Regions from separate parts of the Halobacillus sp. B23F22_1 genome, predicted to be linked through region 1. Evidence: riboswitches for the same ligand, from Rfam matches in the RefSeq annotation. Region 1 holds a riboswitch; each other region holds the start of a gene.
What was found. Region 1 has a riboswitch for S-adenosylmethionine ahead of ACGTNH_RS07340 (methionine ABC transporter ATP-binding protein). Riboswitches for the same ligand answer to the same signal wherever they lie in the genome.

Region 2: it holds a riboswitch for S-adenosylmethionine, as region 1 does, so the genes downstream of both, ACGTNH_RS16745 (bifunctional homocysteine S-methyltransferase/methylenetetrahydrofolate reductase) here and ACGTNH_RS07340 (methionine ABC transporter ATP-binding protein) in region 1, are expected to answer to the same signal.
Region 3: it holds a riboswitch for S-adenosylmethionine, as region 1 does, so the genes downstream of both, ACGTNH_RS17195 (assimilatory sulfite reductase (NADPH) flavoprotein subunit) here and ACGTNH_RS07340 (methionine ABC transporter ATP-binding protein) in region 1, are expected to answer to the same signal.

The regions. Positions count from the first base shown of each region.
Region 1 covers NZ_JBIEKE010000001.1:1,450,707-1,456,758, reverse strand. Annotated here, with positions in the region: gene ACGTNH_RS07355 (carboxymuconolactone decarboxylase family protein) at 1-92, opposite strand, end outside; gene ACGTNH_RS07350 (MetQ/NlpA family ABC transporter substrate-binding protein) at 167-1,003, opposite strand; gene ACGTNH_RS07345 (methionine ABC transporter permease) at 1,033-1,701, opposite strand; gene ACGTNH_RS07340 (methionine ABC transporter ATP-binding protein) at 1,694-2,719, opposite strand; SAM riboswitch class I at 2,791-2,902, opposite strand; SAM riboswitch class I at 3,048-3,152, opposite strand; gene ACGTNH_RS07335 (TlpA family protein disulfide reductase) at 3,232-3,648, shown strand; gene ACGTNH_RS07330 (hypothetical protein) at 3,641-3,955, opposite strand; gene ACGTNH_RS07325 (thioredoxin family protein) at 4,060-4,365, opposite strand; gene ACGTNH_RS07320 (toprim domain-containing protein) at 4,383-4,727, opposite strand; gene gcvH (glycine cleavage system protein GcvH) at 4,848-5,231, opposite strand; gene ACGTNH_RS07310 (arsenate reductase family protein) at 5,312-5,671, opposite strand; gene ACGTNH_RS07305 (acyl-CoA dehydrogenase FadE) at 5,803-6,052, opposite strand, start outside.
Region 2 covers NZ_JBIEKE010000003.1:317,684-323,735, forward strand. Annotated here, with positions in the region: gene ACGTNH_RS16730 (universal stress protein) at 1-288, shown strand, start outside; gene ACGTNH_RS16735 (aspartate aminotransferase family protein) at 473-1,789, opposite strand; gene ACGTNH_RS16740 (YjiH family protein) at 1,835-3,211, opposite strand; SAM riboswitch class I at 3,639-3,746, shown strand; gene ACGTNH_RS16745 (bifunctional homocysteine S-methyltransferase/methylenetetrahydrofolate reductase) at 3,835-5,715, shown strand; gene metH (methionine synthase) at 5,678-6,052, shown strand, end outside.
Region 3 covers NZ_JBIEKE010000003.1:431,320-437,371, forward strand. Annotated here, with positions in the region: gene cysI (assimilatory sulfite reductase (NADPH) hemoprotein subunit) at 1-472, opposite strand, end outside; gene ACGTNH_RS17195 (assimilatory sulfite reductase (NADPH) flavoprotein subunit) at 492-2,321, opposite strand; SAM riboswitch class I at 2,478-2,595, opposite strand; gene ACGTNH_RS17200 (phospholipase) at 2,961-3,263, shown strand; gene ACGTNH_RS17205 (STAS domain-containing protein) at 4,047-4,880, opposite strand; gene hutH (histidine ammonia-lyase) at 5,082-6,052, opposite strand, start outside.

The DNA of each region.
Region 1 (6,052 bases):
GCTATATGTGGCATTTTTTCTGAGAAAATTCCCATCCCATGTTTATATTCCTGCAGGTATGCTTCAGCAAGATTCATTTCTTGATTTTCCACCTTGCACTCATCTCCTTCAAAATAAAAATCCTTGATGCGGTTAGTATCAACCGCATCAAGGATTTCATACATCTTTACTCATCTACTGGTACGACTGCCCCTTCGTACTCTTCTTCAATAAATGATTGAATTTCATCAGAACGAAGAACGTCTACTAGCGTATTTAACGCTTCATTACCTTCATCTTCACTTTGTGCCGCAATTACATTAACGTATGGAGAATCAGAGCCTTCAAGAATCAATGCATCTTCACTAGGATTCAATCCTGCTTCAATAGCATAGTTTGTATTGATGGCTACAAGTACATTATCTTCACGCTCATAGTTTTCTGGGAGCAGCGCAGCGTCAATTCCAGCATCAAATTCTAAGTTTTTTGGATTTTCTGCAATATCTTCAATGGTTGCTTCAACTTTTTCCACATCTTCATCAAGTGTAATTAAGCCCTCTTCTTCCATAAGAGAGAGGATACGTCCGTGATCAGCTGTTGAATTACTCATTAAAACAGTTGTACCATCTTGGACATCATCAAGGCTTTCAAAATCTTTTGAATAAATACCCATAGGTTCAATGTGAATGCCACCAAGGTTTGCAAAATCGTAACCATTTTGCTCCTGCTGATCCTCTAAGTAAGGAATGTGCTGAAAATAGTTAGCATCAATTTCTCCTTCATTTAAATCACGGTTAGGTAATACATAATCCTGATACTCTTCAACATTTAACGTAATCCCTTCTTCTTCAAGAAGTGGTTGTGCTTCCTGAAGGATTTCGGCGTGAGGAGTGCTTGAAGCACCTACTGTAATTTCAGATTGAGCTTCTCCATCCTCTGAAGACCCTTCTTCTTCTGAAGAACCGCATGCGGCTAGAATGAGTGCTAAAGTTGTAAAAATAAAAATAGACCATATTTTCTTCATGTTATTTCTCCTTTTTTAATTCAAAATTTTTATCTTTTATCCAATCTACGAGAAACTAAATCCCCGATAAATTGAAATATAAATACTATAATGACAATTAAGATTGTACATACAGCTACTACATCAAAATCCCTGCGTTGAAAGCCATAAAAATAAGCAAAGTCTCCAAGACCTCCAGCCCCTATTACACCAGCTACTGCTGTATAACTTATTAAAGCAATAGCGGTAACTGTTATACCTGAAACCAAGGCCGGCATTGATTCGGGTAGTAAAACTTTAAAGATGATTGTTCTGTACTTTGCTCCCATAGATTTAGCTGCTTCAATAACGCCTTTGTCCACTTCTTTAAGAGCAATTTCAACCAATCTTGCATAAAAAGGTGCTCCGCCTATTATAAGAGCAGGCAATGCGGCTCCCGGCCCCCTAATCGTTCCCATAAGAAAGTCTGTAAATGGAAACAATAATAAAATTAAAATAATAAAGGGAATAGCACGGAATACATTGACTAATGTAGCCGTAATCCAATTTAGTAATTTATTATCCCATAATCCTCCGGGCCCAGATAAATATAACAACAAACCCAGAAGCAAGCCCAGAATAAATGTTCCAGCAACTGATACGGTTGTCATGTAGAGTGTTTCATTTGTAGCTTCAATCATATCTTCCATTTTCACATTAGGAAATAGCTCTTCAAGCATTTGGACTCACCTCCACTTCAACGGAAGTCGTGCGAATGTAATTAATGGATTGACTCACAACTTCTTCGTCTCCAACTAGCTGGACAAGCATAGTCCCATATGCCCCTTTTTGTGTTTGGGTAATTTTACCGTGAAGAATATTAATATCAACTTCAAATCTGCGTGATAAATCACTAATAAGTGCTTGATTCGTATTTTCTCCAACGAAATGGAGTTGTATAACTTCCCCGGAGCGATAATTTTCTTGAATGAGGTTCAATGAATCTTCTCGATCAGGATCCCCCATGACTTGATCCACAAAACGTTTCGTGACTTTTTCTTTAGGATGCAGGAATACATCAAGAACATCTCCAGATTCCACTACTTTCCCTTGCTCCATAACGGCCACGCGATGGCATATTTTTCTTATTACATGCATTTCATGGGTGATAAGAACTATGGTCAGCCCCAGTTTTTCATTTATTCCTACAAGTAAATCTAAGATCGAATCTGTTGTTTCTGGGTCTAACGCAGAAGTCGCTTCATCGCATAGGAGAACTTTAGGATTGTTAGCTAAAGCTCTTGCAATACCTACACGCTGCTTTTGGCCTCCGCTTAATTGAGACGGGTAAGACCCCCCGCGTCCACTTAAACCGACGAGCTCGATTAACTCATTTACACGTTCTTCCCTATTCTTTCTAGATACGCCGGCTATCTCTAGAGGAAAGGCAATATTATCAAAAACCGTTCGAGACCAAAGTAAATTAAAGTGTTGAAAAATCATCCCAATTTCTTGACGGGCTAACCTCAAATCATTTTTCTTTAACCCCGTCAAAATTTCATTATTTAACTCAATCTCTCCACTTGTAGGCTCTTCTAGGCGGTTTAATAATCGAATAAAAGTACTTTTCCCTGCACCACTATATCCGATGACCCCAAATATTTCACCTTTGTCTATAGACAGATTCAACTCGTCTACTGCACGAACTTCCTGATCTTTTGTTTGAAACACTTTTGTTAAATCTTTGATGGAAATCATGTACTCCACTCCTAACTAAAAAACGCTTTTCTGTATAAGAACAGAAAAGCGCATCCACTTTCGTATCTGTTCTCTCATCTGTCAAAGTTTTTACTTTGCAGGATTTGGCACCTTCTCAAGTTTCGCTCACTTGACGGTTGCCGGGCATCAACGGGCCAGTCCCTCCGCCTCTCTCGATAAGAGGTTTCATTTTATTTTTTAGTTTGTTAATACACTAAATGACTTAAGTACCAAGATGGATTGTAGCACCCACTATTCTCTATGTCAACTAATAAAAATGTCCATAAAAAAACTCTTCACCACGTAGAAGAGCTATAACTCATTCTTCTTCTCATCTATCAAAGCAACTAAGCTTCGCTGGAAGGAGCACCGTGTACATCAACCGGTTGCCGGGCTTCATAGGGCCAATCCCCTCCGCCTCTCTGGATAAGTGAAGATGTGGATATACAATTGTTTATTATGTTAGCATTGTTCATTATACACGTCAATAAACCCTGAGAGGTGAATAAAAGATGAAAAAAGCACCAGATTTCGATCTAACTACCATTCAATCCAACAAATCATATCAACTTAAAGATGACTTAGGAAAAGTAGTGGTCTTAACTTTTTGGACCTCGTGGTGCCCCGATTGCCGAAGAGATTTACCTAAAAAAGAACACCTTTATCAAACGATGAACAAGGAAAAAGTTTCTATGATTACTATTAATGTTAAAGGAAGAGAACGTAGTTTTGAGGAAGCCGTTAATTATTTTAGAGAGCATATCACTCAACCTACATTAGTAGATGAAAATGTTGAAACTTACTTAAAATATAATGCACAAGGTGTACCCACTACTGTAATTATTGATCAAGATGGTTTCATAATTAATCAGTTTAATGATCAGGCTGATTTCCTGGAAATTGTTGAAGCTATAGGGAACGCTATTTAGATAGGAAAAATAGCGATTCGACGTATAATAAGTCTCGAAGTTTTCCTTTTACATCAACATGGGGATAAAGATCAGTAAGCTTTACTTTTCCTTCTAGCATTTCTTTTATGTTTTGAGGATTTCCTTTGATGTGAACCTGACGATGAAATTCATAATCGTGATCAATTTTAATTTCATTTGAGTTAACTGTAAGGGGAACCATTTTCTCTTCTTCTTGAATAAATATAACGATAGGTCTTTCTTTCCATAGGGGGAGTAGATCCTGTCTATCGTTAACACTATCCATCCATTCTAAAATAGTTTCCATACAAAACCCTCCTCTGTTGTACTAACTATTTCGTCATCAGAGGAGGGTTCACCTTTTTATCAATATAAGATTCGTTCGTCATTTCCCGGGAAATGACGCTATTTTCATACATATTCCTTTGTTTTTTCATACATATGAGAAACGGAGTGAAAAGCATAAGTTTTTTCTAGTGTGTAACCGTGTTTAGTAATTAATAAACAAGGCACACTCTTAATTTGATACTCTTGCATAAACTCTGGATATAAAGAAGCGTTCATTTCATGAAAAATCGACCGTCCAAATGTATGTTCGACAGTTTCTAAAAATGTCCTTGCCAAATGGCAAGTACCACAAAAGGGAGTATAAATATAAATAAGTGCCAATTCGTGCTCTTTAATCCTAAATGATTCATGATTTTCAATTACTAGCAAATTAAACCTCCTAAGCCCTATGTGAGATAGATAGGTTTCACCTTAAAATGATGGCTCAATAAAGCACGAGCAAGTTCAGATTCAGGTGTAGCAGCTACCTCTCTAAACATTTTATCAATATAGATGTGTTCTGCATGGGGTAATTCTGCAGTAAGTTGTTTTCGTAATTTATTACCTGAATCGTCTTCATCCACCAATATAAAAACAGGACGATGATCGAGATTATAATCCATAATAAGTTCTTCCATTCGCTCAATACCTAATGTACCATGCGTACACAATATTTCTACAGGGCTATTTAACACTTTGTTTATTTGCTTTTTATCCGTAATTCCCTCAACGATTAATATTCTTTCATCCATTATCGCAGTCACCTACTATATAGAAACAGACCATGCTAGTAAGCACGGCCTGCACCTTGTGATAAGAGCATGCAAGTCATGCACCTATGTAAGCTAATACGTACACGACTTCATTAATGTTTAATCTTCATCAATCATTTCTTTGTATTCATCAGCAGACATCAAATCATCTATTTCAGAAGAGTCACTTGGCTCCACAACAATCATCCATGCTTTTTCGTATGGTGATTCGTTTACGAATTCAGGGCTATCTTCCAACTCTTCATTGACTTCAACAACTTTTCCGCTTACAGGCGCATAAAGCTCAGATACAGTTTTCACAGATTCAACACTACCGAATGGTTCATCCGCCTCTACTTCATCACCTTCTTCTGGTAACTCAACAAAAACTATATCTCCTAATTCTGATTGTGCGAAATCCGTAATTCCTACGCGAACCTTTTCGCCTTCTTTTTTAACCCATTCGTGTTCTTCGGAATAAAGCAATTCATTAGGTAAACTCATGGTAACCCCTCCAGATTAAAATTAATATAAACAACAATTATAAAGATAAAAGCTTTACGCTTTTATTTCCAATGTTCTGCTCACCGCTTCCAGTGATTTTCAAATTGTTCCTCTTTAAATCCAACCGTTACGTTATTACTATCCGTAACAATCGGTCTTTTGATTAACATACCCTCAGAAGCAAGCCACTTAATCATGTCTTCCTCACTAGCATCGTTAAGTTTTTCTTTCATATTCAATTCCCTATACTTTTTACCACTCGTATTAAAAAACTTCCGGGCCGATAAGCCACTCTTCTCTATTAAGGCTCTCAAATCTTCTTCAGTTGGAGTTTCTTCTACAATATGTATCGGCGTATAAGAGACTTCGTGCTCGTCCAACCACTTTTTTGCTTTCTTGCACGTTCCGCAATTTGGATACCAGTAAAAGGTTAATGACATGCTTATCATACCCTCCTTGTTTATTGTTGATTCTTATTTTACCATACTCAGGAGCATCAATTCATTGGTTAGGTGTAATATTAGTCAAATTTAAAACCAGCTGCTTCTGATAAGCAGCTGGTTTTAAAGGTCTAAACCACATATTTTTGTGTATTTATTAACGTTTGTGCAGCTTCTCGTTTTTTGGCAATTACGTTGGTTGGAGTATGGCGCGTAAGCTTTCTTAAAGCACCCAGCATCATACGCAAAGAATCACCAGATTCCGCTGCAATTAAAGTTTCTTTCGCATGTGCTTCAATGCGGTTAAACGCTTCTTGCACATATATTTGTGTGTAAAGAAGCTTTTGCAAGTTCTTGTCTTCTCCGTTTTTTAATATCGCT
Region 2 (6,052 bases), on a different contig from region 1:
AAAATGTCTGAAAGTATCGGAACAGAACTAGCCGAACAGTTGAAGTCAGATTTAGAAGCAATTAAAGAAGAGTTTAAAACTATTCACCACCCGATTGTCACTGAAGCTTTAGTTGGAAAAAGCGAAAGCAACCCCGGGATAAAAATTACTGATTATGCGAATCAACACGACATCGATTTAATTATAATTGGCAATCGCGGATTAGGTAATGTTAAGAAATTTTTCTTAGGAAGCGTCAGCAACAATGTGGTTCAGCATGCGAAATGTCCAGTTTTAGTTATTAAATAAGAAAAGAGCCTAAGTAAAGCGGACTGTGAGGGAGTTAAATTCCACACAGTCCGCTTTTTAAAGTTCTACTTTTTTTCAGTGGCCACAATGGTCTGGGCTCCTGAAGGCAAGAAAAAGCTTGTAGAAAAACAAGTAGTTTCTCTACAAGCTTAGCCTATCCTTTATATGAACAGACTCGTTTCAGTCAGTTATGAACTCCAACTTCTTTCTCATAAGCCGTTAAGGCTTCATCAAACATGCGAAGTCCTTCATCAATCTGCTCTTTTGTTACGGTTAATGGCGGAATCATGCGGATGATTTCCGTTTGATTCCCTCCAAAGTAAAATAGAACTCCATTTTCCAGAGCAGTATCTAACACCCTGAATAAACCTTCACTATTAGGTGAGCCTGTTTGAGGATCAATAATTTCGATTCCAATCATCAGCCCCACTGCACGGACACGTCCGATTACGGAATGCCTTGCTTTGATTTCATTAAGCTTTTCTGCTGCATACGACCCTACATTTCTCGTATTTTCGAGTAAATTTTCTTCTTCTATAACATCTAATACGGCATTAGCAGCTGAACAGGCAATGGGGTTGCCCCCAAATGTAGTAGCATGGCTTCCTAGCGGCCACTGCTTCATCAGCTCATTCGAAGCAACAGTCGCACTTAGCGGCATGCCGTTGGCAATTCCTTTGGCAATGGCCATAATGTCCGGAGTGACATCAAACGTTTGAGAGGCAAACCACTCACCTGTTCGACCGAATCCTGTCTGTACTTCATCGAAAATAAGTAATAAACCGTGTTGGTCACATAGTTCTCTTACTTTTTGAAGCCATGCTTTTGGAGGGACAATATATCCTCCTTCGCCAAGAACAGGTTCAACTAATACAGCCGCCACTTCATCTGGTGTCACTTGATGAGCAAATAACCGTTCGAAATCTTTCTCCAGTTGGTCAACTACATACCGTTCAGGGTCTAGTCCAGCCGGACAATCATCTGCTTGTGCATATGGAACTTGGTAAGATCCTGAAGGCTGAAGAAATTTTCGATACTTACTTTTGGAGCTTGTCACACTTAAAGCTCCCATAGACCTGCCGTGAAACCCACCGATAAATGAAACAATATAAGGCCGCTGAGTTACATGTTTCGCTAATTTTATGGCCCCTTCAATTGCCTCAGCCCCACTGTTTCCAAAAAAGAAACAATCTAGGTTACCAGGCATGACTTCAGCTAGACGATCAGCCAGCTTCAATATTGATTCATATATAATAACCCCAGAAGGCCCATGCCCAAGTTCGTCTGCTCCTTGTTTGATCGCTTCTACAACTTTCGGATGGCGATGCCCGACATTTGTAGTAGCAATGCCCGAAGTAAAATCTAAATATTTTTTCCCATCCACGCCAAAATAATAGCAGCCTTCTTCTTTAACGACCGGCAAATTCGGATGATCCTTTGCCATACTTGGTGCTAAACGATTTGACATGTTATCTACCAGGTGACTCCAATCGTTTCCCATAACCAAATCCTCCTACAACAATTTCTATTTATCGTAACATTAGATTTAAAAGAATAATAGATGAGCCATAAGTGCTGCTACCGGCAGTGTAACAATCGTACGCTGCAAGAAAATTACGAACAGTTCCAATAGGTTTAGCGGGATTTTAGATTTAATAAGTAAGATCCCGATCTCTGACATGTACACCAGTTGTGTAAGAGACATTACGCCGATAATGAATCGAGTAAGTTCAGATTCAATACCTGAACCAACGACAGCCGGAAGAAACATATCAGCAAAACCTACGATCATCGCCGGAGCAGCTTCAGCAGCTTCCGGGATTTGCAGTAACGTCAGTAAAGGAATAAATGGATAAGATAAAAACGTGAAAATTGGTGTAAATTCGGCAATTATTAAAGCTATCGTTCCGAGCGCCATAACGAGTGGAATTAAACCAAGCCATATATCAGCTACATTAAACACCCCACGGCTGATAACATCTTTTGCACTTTTCACTTGGTCTGCTTTTTTTACAGCCTGATCGACTCCCCAGCGAAAACTGGATACGCCAGCAGGTACAGCTTCATCAATTTGTTTTCCAACTGGTTCATAGTACGTGTGCTTCTTTCTTGAAAGCGGAGGAATACGTGGACAAATAACCGCAGCAACTACTCCGCAAACAGCTACTGTAAAATAAAACTGAACGAACATGTGATCAATACCAATGAACCGTGCGATCACTAAACTAAAGGCAATGGAAGCAATAGAAAAGTTAGTCGCTACTACAGCAGCTTCTCGCTTTGAATAGTAGCCTCCTTCATATTGTTGAGTGGTCAGCAATACGCCTACCGTTCCACTACCCATCCAAGAGGCCAGAGCGTCCACAGAAGAACGCCCCGGAAGTTTAAATAAAGGCTGCATTACCTTACGAACAACAGAGCCTATAAAATCCATAAGGCCAAACTCAAGAAGGAGCGGCATAAATAGACTGGCAAATAAGAACCAAACCATTAAGACAGGTATTAAATCAAAAAGAACAACTTGTCCTGTTAACTCAGAAGAAATGACTTCAGGTCCTATTCCCATAAGGGTCATCGTAGCAAAAACAGCCCCTAAAGCACGAAGTACAATCCAAAATACTCCAATATCAAACAAGCTCGATAAAAATTTATGATTTCTAATGCCGGGGTGACTGATAACTTTTATAACAAAAGCCCCCACTACAGACACCCAAAGCACAATGGTCATAAACAAAGGAATATATTCAGAAATCGCTCCTTGAAGGCCGTCTGCTAAAATTCCTAACCCGATGGTGACTGTGCCGTCAACTGAAACAGGGACGAGAAACAGCAATACCCCGATAATAGAAGGTATTAAAAACTTCATAAGCTGGCCTGCTGTGTACCCTGATGCTACTTGCATTTCCTTCTTCTCTATTTCCATAGTGTAATTCCCCCATCAATGAATGAATTTTGTATATATTATTGGTACATATGACTTATTTCGGGTTTGCGGTTTTTAATGATACATTTTAATGCATAAAAATTCAATAGAGGAAAGTAAATTAAATGAATTGTTTTTAAATTGGTTGAAAATGGCTTTACATCAGGCTTTTGAATAGTATATCAGAAATCCGCTTACATGTTTTAATATTGAGAAAATTCACTCCATTATAATTACAAATGTCAAACTATGTCGAAGTGAAAGTATGTATTTAGATCTAATAATTTGTTATATGCATACATCAATGTAATATTTTTCAAGTATAATAGAATAAAAATGAAAAATTACGAATATTCGCTTGATTACTAACATTATTTAGTGTAATGTAAGTCGCAACAATGTTTTATCCAGGAAAATTTCATATGCTTTCTTATCTCGAGAGGTGAAGGGACTGGCCCGATGAAGCCTCAGCAACCACTGTTCCACAGTATGGTGCTAACTCCAGCAAGTTATTAAAAAACTTGGAAGATAAGAAGAAGGATTAATTACGAATTAAAGTCTTCTTCTTATAAGAAGGCTTTTTTTATTTATCACGGTACTCGGTACCACTAAGGAGGAAATGTATGAATTTGAGAGATGCTCTTCAAACACAAACTCTTGTAGGAGATGGAGCTTTAGGAACCCTTCTCTATTCTTACGGCATTGATCAATGTTTTGAAGATTTAAACCGCAGCCACCCTGACGAGGTATTAAATGTTCATAAAGCCTACGTAGAAGCCGGTGCTGAGATCATTCAAACCAATACATACGGTGCGAATTACGTTAAACTCTCCCGTTACGGACTTGAAGATAAAGTTAAGGAAATTAATACAGCTGCCATCAAAATTGCGAAACAAGCTGCTGCTGAGAACAATTATGTCGTTGGTACAATCGGAGGAACTCGAGCAATTAGTAAGCAGGCGGTCTCGCTTGAAGAAATTAAACGCAGCTTTCGAGAACAGTTATACTGTATGTTATTTGAAGGTGTAGATGGTCTTTTACTCGAAACCTTTTACGACTTTGAAGAGCTCCAAACCGTTTTACAAATTGCGAGAAAAGAAACGAAGCTTCCTATTATTGCTCAAGTTTCTATGCATGAACCTGGCGTTCTTCAGGATGGAACTTCTCTAAACGAAGCCTTAACTACATTAGAAAATATTGGAGCAGATGTGGTTGGAATCAACTGCCGTCTCGGCCCCTATCATATGACCCAAGCATTAGAAGGCGTGCCTCTGCCAAAAAAAGCTGTTCTATCTGCTTACCCTAATGCCAGTTTACCTGCTTATCAGGATGGCCGGCTTGTTTATAAAACAGATGCAGATTATTTTAAAACGAGTGCACGCTCTCTTTATGAAGAAGGAGCACGTTTAATCGGAGGATGCTGCGGAACAACTCCTGAGCATATTGCTGCTATTGCAGAAGAAGTAAAAGGAAAAAAACCAATTCAGAATAAGGTGGTCTCACCTGCTAAAGCTGAGGTTGAAACACCTAGGGAAATTGAGGATACGAACCCACACCTCCATGAAATAGCAGCCGAGCGGTCATCAATAATTGTAGAACTTGATCCCCCGAAAAAATTGAATACGGATAAATATATGAGGGGAGCGCAAGCATTAAGAGACGCTGGTGTTGACTCTGTTACACTTGCTGATAACTCGCTCGCCTCACCAAGGATCAGCAATTCTGCCATTGCCTCCATTATTAAGCAGAAATATGATATCAACCCTCTTGTGCATATCGCATGTAGAGATCGTAACTTAATTGGACTTCAATCCCATTTGATGGGACTGCATACGCTGGGGATCACAGAGGTTTTAGCCATTACCGGGGACCCTACGAAAATTGGTGATTTCCCTGGAGCTACGTCTGTATATGATCTGTCATCATTTGATTTGATTCAATATATTAAACAATTAAATCAAGGCATTTCCTTTTCCGGAAAATCGCTTGGCATGAATACAAATTTTTCAGTTGCTGCTGCCTTCAATCCCAACGTCCGAAACCTCAACCGTGCCGTCGGACGCCTTGAGAAAAAAATTAAATACGGAGCTGACTACTTTATTAGCCAACCCGTTTACAGCGGGGAACAAATTAGAGAAGTTTACGAAGCAACAAAGCACATATCGGCACCCATTTACATCGGTATTATGCCGCTTACAAGTTCACGAAATGCTGAATTTCTGCATAATGAAGTACCTGGCATCACACTTTCTGATGAAATTAGAAAGCGTATGGAGAGTGTCAGCCATGACCCTGCTCTTGCGCAGGCAGAAGGAATTGCTATCGCTAAGTCACTAATTGATACAGCAGCCGAGCTGTTCAATGGTATCTATTTAATTACACCATTTCTACGCTATGAAATAACGGTAGAATTAACTAACTATATTAAAGAAGTGAATCAGCAGCGTTCAGAAAGGACGGTTTTAAATGGAAACAACACCATTTCATCAGCATCTATCAAATAGGATCTTAGTTTTAGACGGAGCCATGGGGACAATGCTCCAGGATGCCGACCTTTCCCCTGAAGATTTTGGCGGAGAATTATACGATGGATGTAATGAATATTTAAATATTACATCGCCTAAAGTTATTGAGTGGATCCACGATGAGTACCTTAAAGCTGGAGCGGATATTATTGAAACCAATACATTTGGTGCCACCGACTTGGTACTCGATGAATATGAACTGGGTCACTTAGCTGAAGAAATCAATATAAAAGCAGCACAACTCGCTAAAAAAGCAGCTGAAAAGCATTCAACTGAGGATCGACCTCGATTTGTAGCCGGTGCCATGGGGCCAACG
Region 3 (6,052 bases), on a different contig from region 1:
GATTGGCATTACACATTACATTTCGGTTTACATCCCCACAGGCAGCAATGGTATCCATTAAAGAACTATTCATCGCCTGAATGGTCTTTTTCATATTCCATTTTAAAATTCCGTGCAGCTGGAATGTCTGCCTTGTCGTTAATTTAAGTGTGCCATTTCCGTGTGTATTCGCAAGGTCATCCATCGTTAACCATTGCTCAGGTGTGGCCACCCCGCCTGCTAAGCGTACACGGATCATAAACTGATAATTCGGCTCCAATTTCTGCTGTTTTCGTTCATTTCGTACATCCCGATCGTCCTGCATATAACTTCCATGAAACTTTAAAAGTTTAGTCTGCTCATCTGGAATACCAGCGCTGAGCCGTTCTGCAAAGCTTTCTACAAGTGACCCTCTTAAGTAATCACTCTCCTCTTTTATTTTTTCCATTTCGCTAGGTGGACCGTGCTGTTCAGGAAATCTATTGTTCGTCATGCTTTTTTCCCCTTTCCTCTTAATACACATCACGTTGATAACGTTTGGCTTTACGCATATCAGCCAAGTATTGGTCAGCTTGTTCATCAGACATTTGGCCTTCTTGTTTCAGAATTGTCAGCAGAGTATCTTGAACGTCTTTTGCCATATACTGCTCATCCCCACATACATAGACATGTGCTCCGTTCTGCAGCCATTCATATAATTCTTTGCTGTGTTCAAGCATGCGGTGCTGCACGTATACTTTTTCCTCCGTATCTCTAGAAAAAGCAACATCCATTTTCGTCAGTATGCCTTCCTTTAACCATTGCTGCCATTCCGTTTGATAGAGGAAATCACTAACAAAATGCTGATCGCCAAAGAAAAGCCATGATTCCCCGTCCGCTTCCGTCTCTTCCCTCTCTTCTAGAAAAGCACGATACGGTGCCACCCCTGTACCGGCTCCAATCATCACAATAGGGGTTTCTGGATTTTCAGGAAGCTTAAAATTTTGATTTCGTTGTATAAAGACCGGCAGAGTATCTCCTGGTTCGGATCGCTCTGCACATTGCACGGAGCAAACTCCCGTACGCGGACGTCCATGAGCATCGTATCTCACAGCCCCAATCGTTAAATGAACTTCCTCTGGATTGGCCTCGGAACTGCTTGCGATGGAATAAAGACGGACAGGAATTTTACGAAGAATCGTGATAAAATCATGAACCGACCCCTCCCACGGAGCAAAATCTTGCACAAGATCAATTAGATCGCGTCCTTCTATATAGCCTTTTAAATCTTGGGAATTCTCTGGATTTATAAGCTCCTTTAGAGTTTCATTAGAAGAAAGAGATGCAGCTTTTTCTAACAAAGGCTTTGTTAAGCTCGTAATCTCAAAATGTGTCGTGAGGGCTTCACGGACAGAACGAATTTCTCCTTGCTTATTGATCGTCACTGTTTCTTCTGGATTCCATCCCATCGCCTGGATCAATTGCTCAACAAGCACGGGATCATTTTGTGGAAAGATGCCTAAGCTGTCTCCTGGTTTATACTGTAAACCTGAACCCTCAAGATCAAGCTCAAGGTGACGTGTTTCTTTGTTGGAGCCGCGGCCATTAAGATTAATATTTTCCAAAATTTCCGCATGGAACGGATTTGTTCTCGAGTAGACAGCGGGCGTATCTGCTAATGCATCAGCTGGCACCTCTTCCGCTACCGAACCACCGGATCCCTGCCCTGAATCAAGTTCTGCTACGGCCGCTTGAAACCACTCTTCAGCCGGCTCTTCAAAGTCTAAATCGCAATCGACTCGGGCAGCTAATCGTTCAGCACCTAATTCTTCCAGACGGTGATCAAATTCCTTACCTGTTTGACAGAAAAACTCATACGAGCTGTCTCCTAGTGAAAGGACAGAGAATCGCACACCTTCTAGCTTCGGTGCTCTTTTACTATGGAGGAAATCATATAAAGATAGTGCGTTATCAGGAGGATCTCCATCTCCATGAGTACTCGTCAATATCAATAAATCTTCTACCTTCTTCAATGCTTTCGGCTTAAAATCGTCCATCGAAGATACGGTCACGTTAAAATTTTTCTGTTCTAGCTTTTGTGAAAAGTCTTCAGCAAGCGACTGACAGTTTCCCGTATGAGAACCATACAAAATCGTTATTTCTCTTGTTTGACTTGCCACTGCTGCATCATTCGTTTCAGATGCTTGCGGAAAATCTTGCACAGCTGCATCTGTACCACTTAGCGGTACAGCCAAATATCCACTCAACCAAATTCTTTGATTTTCCGTTAAGGTAGGAAGCAGCCGATTCAATTGATCTGCTTGCTCCTGATTAAAAGGACTGTTCTTTTCCTTTAACTGCAACATTTCCACCTCACTCCATTTCGCATTGTAATCATAGCTGTTTACTCGGATTTAAATATAAAAAAATGTTTAAACGACTTCCTCCTCTTAAACATTAGCAAAAAACCCCCGCTTCTTAAAAGATAAGAAGAGAGGGTTTGATTGTAATCACCATTCTTCTTATCTTTCAGACGCTTCTTGCCTCTGCTGGAATTGGCACAGTATCTATTATATTCAACATAGACCCGTTGCCGAGGTTTCAAAGGGCCAGTCCCTCCACCTCTCAAAATAAGAAAACTCATATGCAATTAATGTAAAGTCATGAATGATAAATATGTTATGCTGAAATCGATGAATTGTCAATAGATTCCGAATAAATGACATAAATTCATTTTTAATTTTCAGTAGTCCTTTTTTAGAAAGCAGGCTCAATTCATAACCGTACTTCTCTTCTGACCATACCCAGAGGAAAAAATCAGTGTCAATTACAGATTTCTTTTCTCCATCCTTATTCTCAGCATTCAGTCTCAGAACATCTCGGTGCAGAATACTCGTTATCTTTCTCCTCTATAGTTATTACACTAAGCAAAACTATTTCAATGCCATATGATATAAAAGAGGGGTTAAAACCTCATGCAACTATGGAAAGAAGAGGATAACATGCACAATTATGCTAACCACAGAAGACGTTCCCCGTTTTGCCTCTTTCCGGGCTACAACTGGTGTGGGCCTGGGTGCAGCGGACCTGGAAGACCGATAAATGCAGTCGATGCGGCCTGCAAGTCCCATGACAAATGTTATTTAACTTATCGAGATTATTGTTTATGCGATCAAGCATTTATTAGACGATTAGAAGAATTACAAAATCCTTATACGAGAGAAGGCAGGCATGCTCGTAAGATGCTGCATTACATGAGGATACAGCGAATATTTACGTGTGGCTTTAGAAAACCTCGGTTTTAATAAGTATCCTGGAAGCCAGGCTCCTCCGCTTGTAGAAAAACCTAAGTTTTTCTATAAGCTTTTTTCTCGCCTTCAGGAGCCCAGACCATCGAGACCGCTGAAAAACTAAAGGTCGATGAAAGATAGAATTAAAAAAGCGTCCAGGCCAGTGCATCGCGGGAACAGCGCGAGCCGAAGATCCACTTGGTCAAGTGATCTTCTTGACCAAGTCAGCTGAGGCCGTGCCCGTGACAAGCTTCTCCCGAAAATCGATTCGTGAGGCTCTTTAAGATTAGACAGGACTTTTTCAGTGACCTCATACCACCCTTTAGCGGACGAATCCCCTAATCTCTATCAAGGCAGCAAAATTTTCGTGTCATATTTTCTTACATAACACTATAAAAGGTGTATTTAAAATGCTACATTAAAATTAATCAAAGTTCACTGGGAGGGATAACCATTAGAAAAACAAAAAATGTTAACCTGTTGACTTTTTTAGTTCTTGTTCTCAAGGTATCACTTTCTAAGAACTTTTAACGGAAAGTACGAATTAAAAACAAGCTGCATTAAGCATAAATAATCCGAACGATTGTGTGTAATCTGTTCGGATTATTTATGTAAAATAGATTTAAAACATTGATCCCTCAAATTTCTTCTCTTTCCTCCAGAATCTTTAACTCGCGCTGCTGCCCCAGGAGGCTTCACTTTTTTGTCTAAGCTATGATCCATTTATACTTCTCTGAGCCGGATACTTTACTTATTGCCCGACCTCTTTTCATTTTATTCGATCTATACCTTCAACTCTCAATTTTTCCCGTGTACAAAGTATTCATTTAATGCTTGTTGCAGCGTTCCTAAGGTTTTCGTTTTTTTGTTAAAAGTGATTCCTGATTTCGTCATCTCACTTACAATTTCCTTTCTTATACCTGTAATTACAGTTTCACACCCCATCATGGATGTGCCGTCAATAATTTTCATTAACTCTACAATAATTTCGCTTTCCATTTTTGCAATCCCGGATAAATCCATAATCAACGTTTGAATCCTTAAATCTGCAACCTCTGCCAGCACCTTCTCATTAATAATCCCTGCTCGAAATGAATCTATAGAACCAATTAAAGGCAATATACAAATTAATGGGGTTATAGGGATAATAGGCACCGATAAATTCTCTACCAATTCTCTTTGAGACTTAATTAATGAATCTTTATATGTAGAGTAACTTAAGAAGAAAGTATTTAAGAATTCATCTACTCGATTATTAATTTCTTGCTCCAATTGAAAAAATTCTTCCATTTTGACTTTATTTATTCGTTCATAATACCTTTCAATAAAGTTCCAAAATGTTCTTCGAATGGCCTGTACCCACTCCAGTTTAAATGATAATGCTATGGAATGCGTAGCCCACGCAATCCCCTCTTGCTTCGCAAACTTTTTAAGTTCTTCATCTTTTCCATCTATAATGTAAACAACGAGTTGATTCGCATTAGTTACGAGATCGATATTACCGATTTGCAGAATTTCTTCTATTTTATCTTTTACGTTTACTGCTTCTGATAATAATGTTATTTCAAATAAGTGTTTATTTTCCGTAATGAAATCTTTTAAAGTATACGAAGAATGAAAAGTAAATTCCATTATAAATCCTCCTTATAAATATTTTTTGCATTTTATAGGCCCAATTATGTTTGTAGTATAATTGTTTAAGAATCAATATTTCAACCTTGTACTACTAATGATTATTCCAAATTTTCTTAATTTTCACAAGTGATCGGTTACATTACCTCCTAAAAGATAAAGCAACTGATCACTTGGCAAAGCAAAAAAGTATAAAGCCATTTAAGCTTTATACTCGGCTTGTTCTCCTATTCGTTTTAAGCTCCAATCAAACGACTCAAGCGTCAGCCATGAAGAAAGTGCTTCAATATCTTTTGAGAATATTCGATCCTCTGTAATACTAGGTACCACTTCCCTGCCTTTTGCTAATAGCTTTTTTGCAGCAGAAGAAGCTGAAGCTTTTCCTCGGTATTCCAGCGCCTGCATGGCACAAATAAGCTCAATAGCCAGCACTTTTTGTGCATTCAAAATGATCTGGTAAGCGTGCCGGGCTCCAGTGGTCCCCATGCTGACGTGATCCTCCTGATTAGCTGAGGAAGGGATGGAGTCAACGCTTGCTGGATGAGCAAGGGTTTTATTTTCCGATACGAGAGAAGCCGCTGCGTACTGCATAATCATTGCACCCGACTGCAGCCCTGGATTGGCACTTAGAAATGCCGGCAGACTGTTGAGTTGAGGGTTGACGAGTCTTTCAATCCGCCGCTCGGAAATGTTAGCCATTTCAGCTACGGCTATTTTTAACAAGTCCATTGCTAAAGCAATTGGCTGTCCGTGAAAATTGCCTCCTGAGAGAACAACATTTCCATCCTCTAGAATAAGCGGATTATCGGTGGCTGCATTCATTTCGATCTCAAGTTTTTCTTTGACATACGCAGCACTTTGTCGTGAAGCTCCGTGAACCTGAGGAATGCACCGCAGTGAATAGGCATCCTGGACTCGCTTCTCCCCCTGGTGAGTCGTCAGTTTGCTATCTGATGTTAGAATTCGTATTCTCTCAGCTACTTCCATCTGCTCCTGATAACCGCGTACTTTGTGGATTTCTGGGTGAAAAGCGTCAATGATACCTTCTAACGATTCTAGCGTCATAGCTGCAACCCAGTCACTTTGGCAAAGTATCTTTTCCGCTTCGATATAATTAATAACACCCATGGCTGTCATTGCTTGAGTACCATTAATAAGCGCAAGCCCTTCTT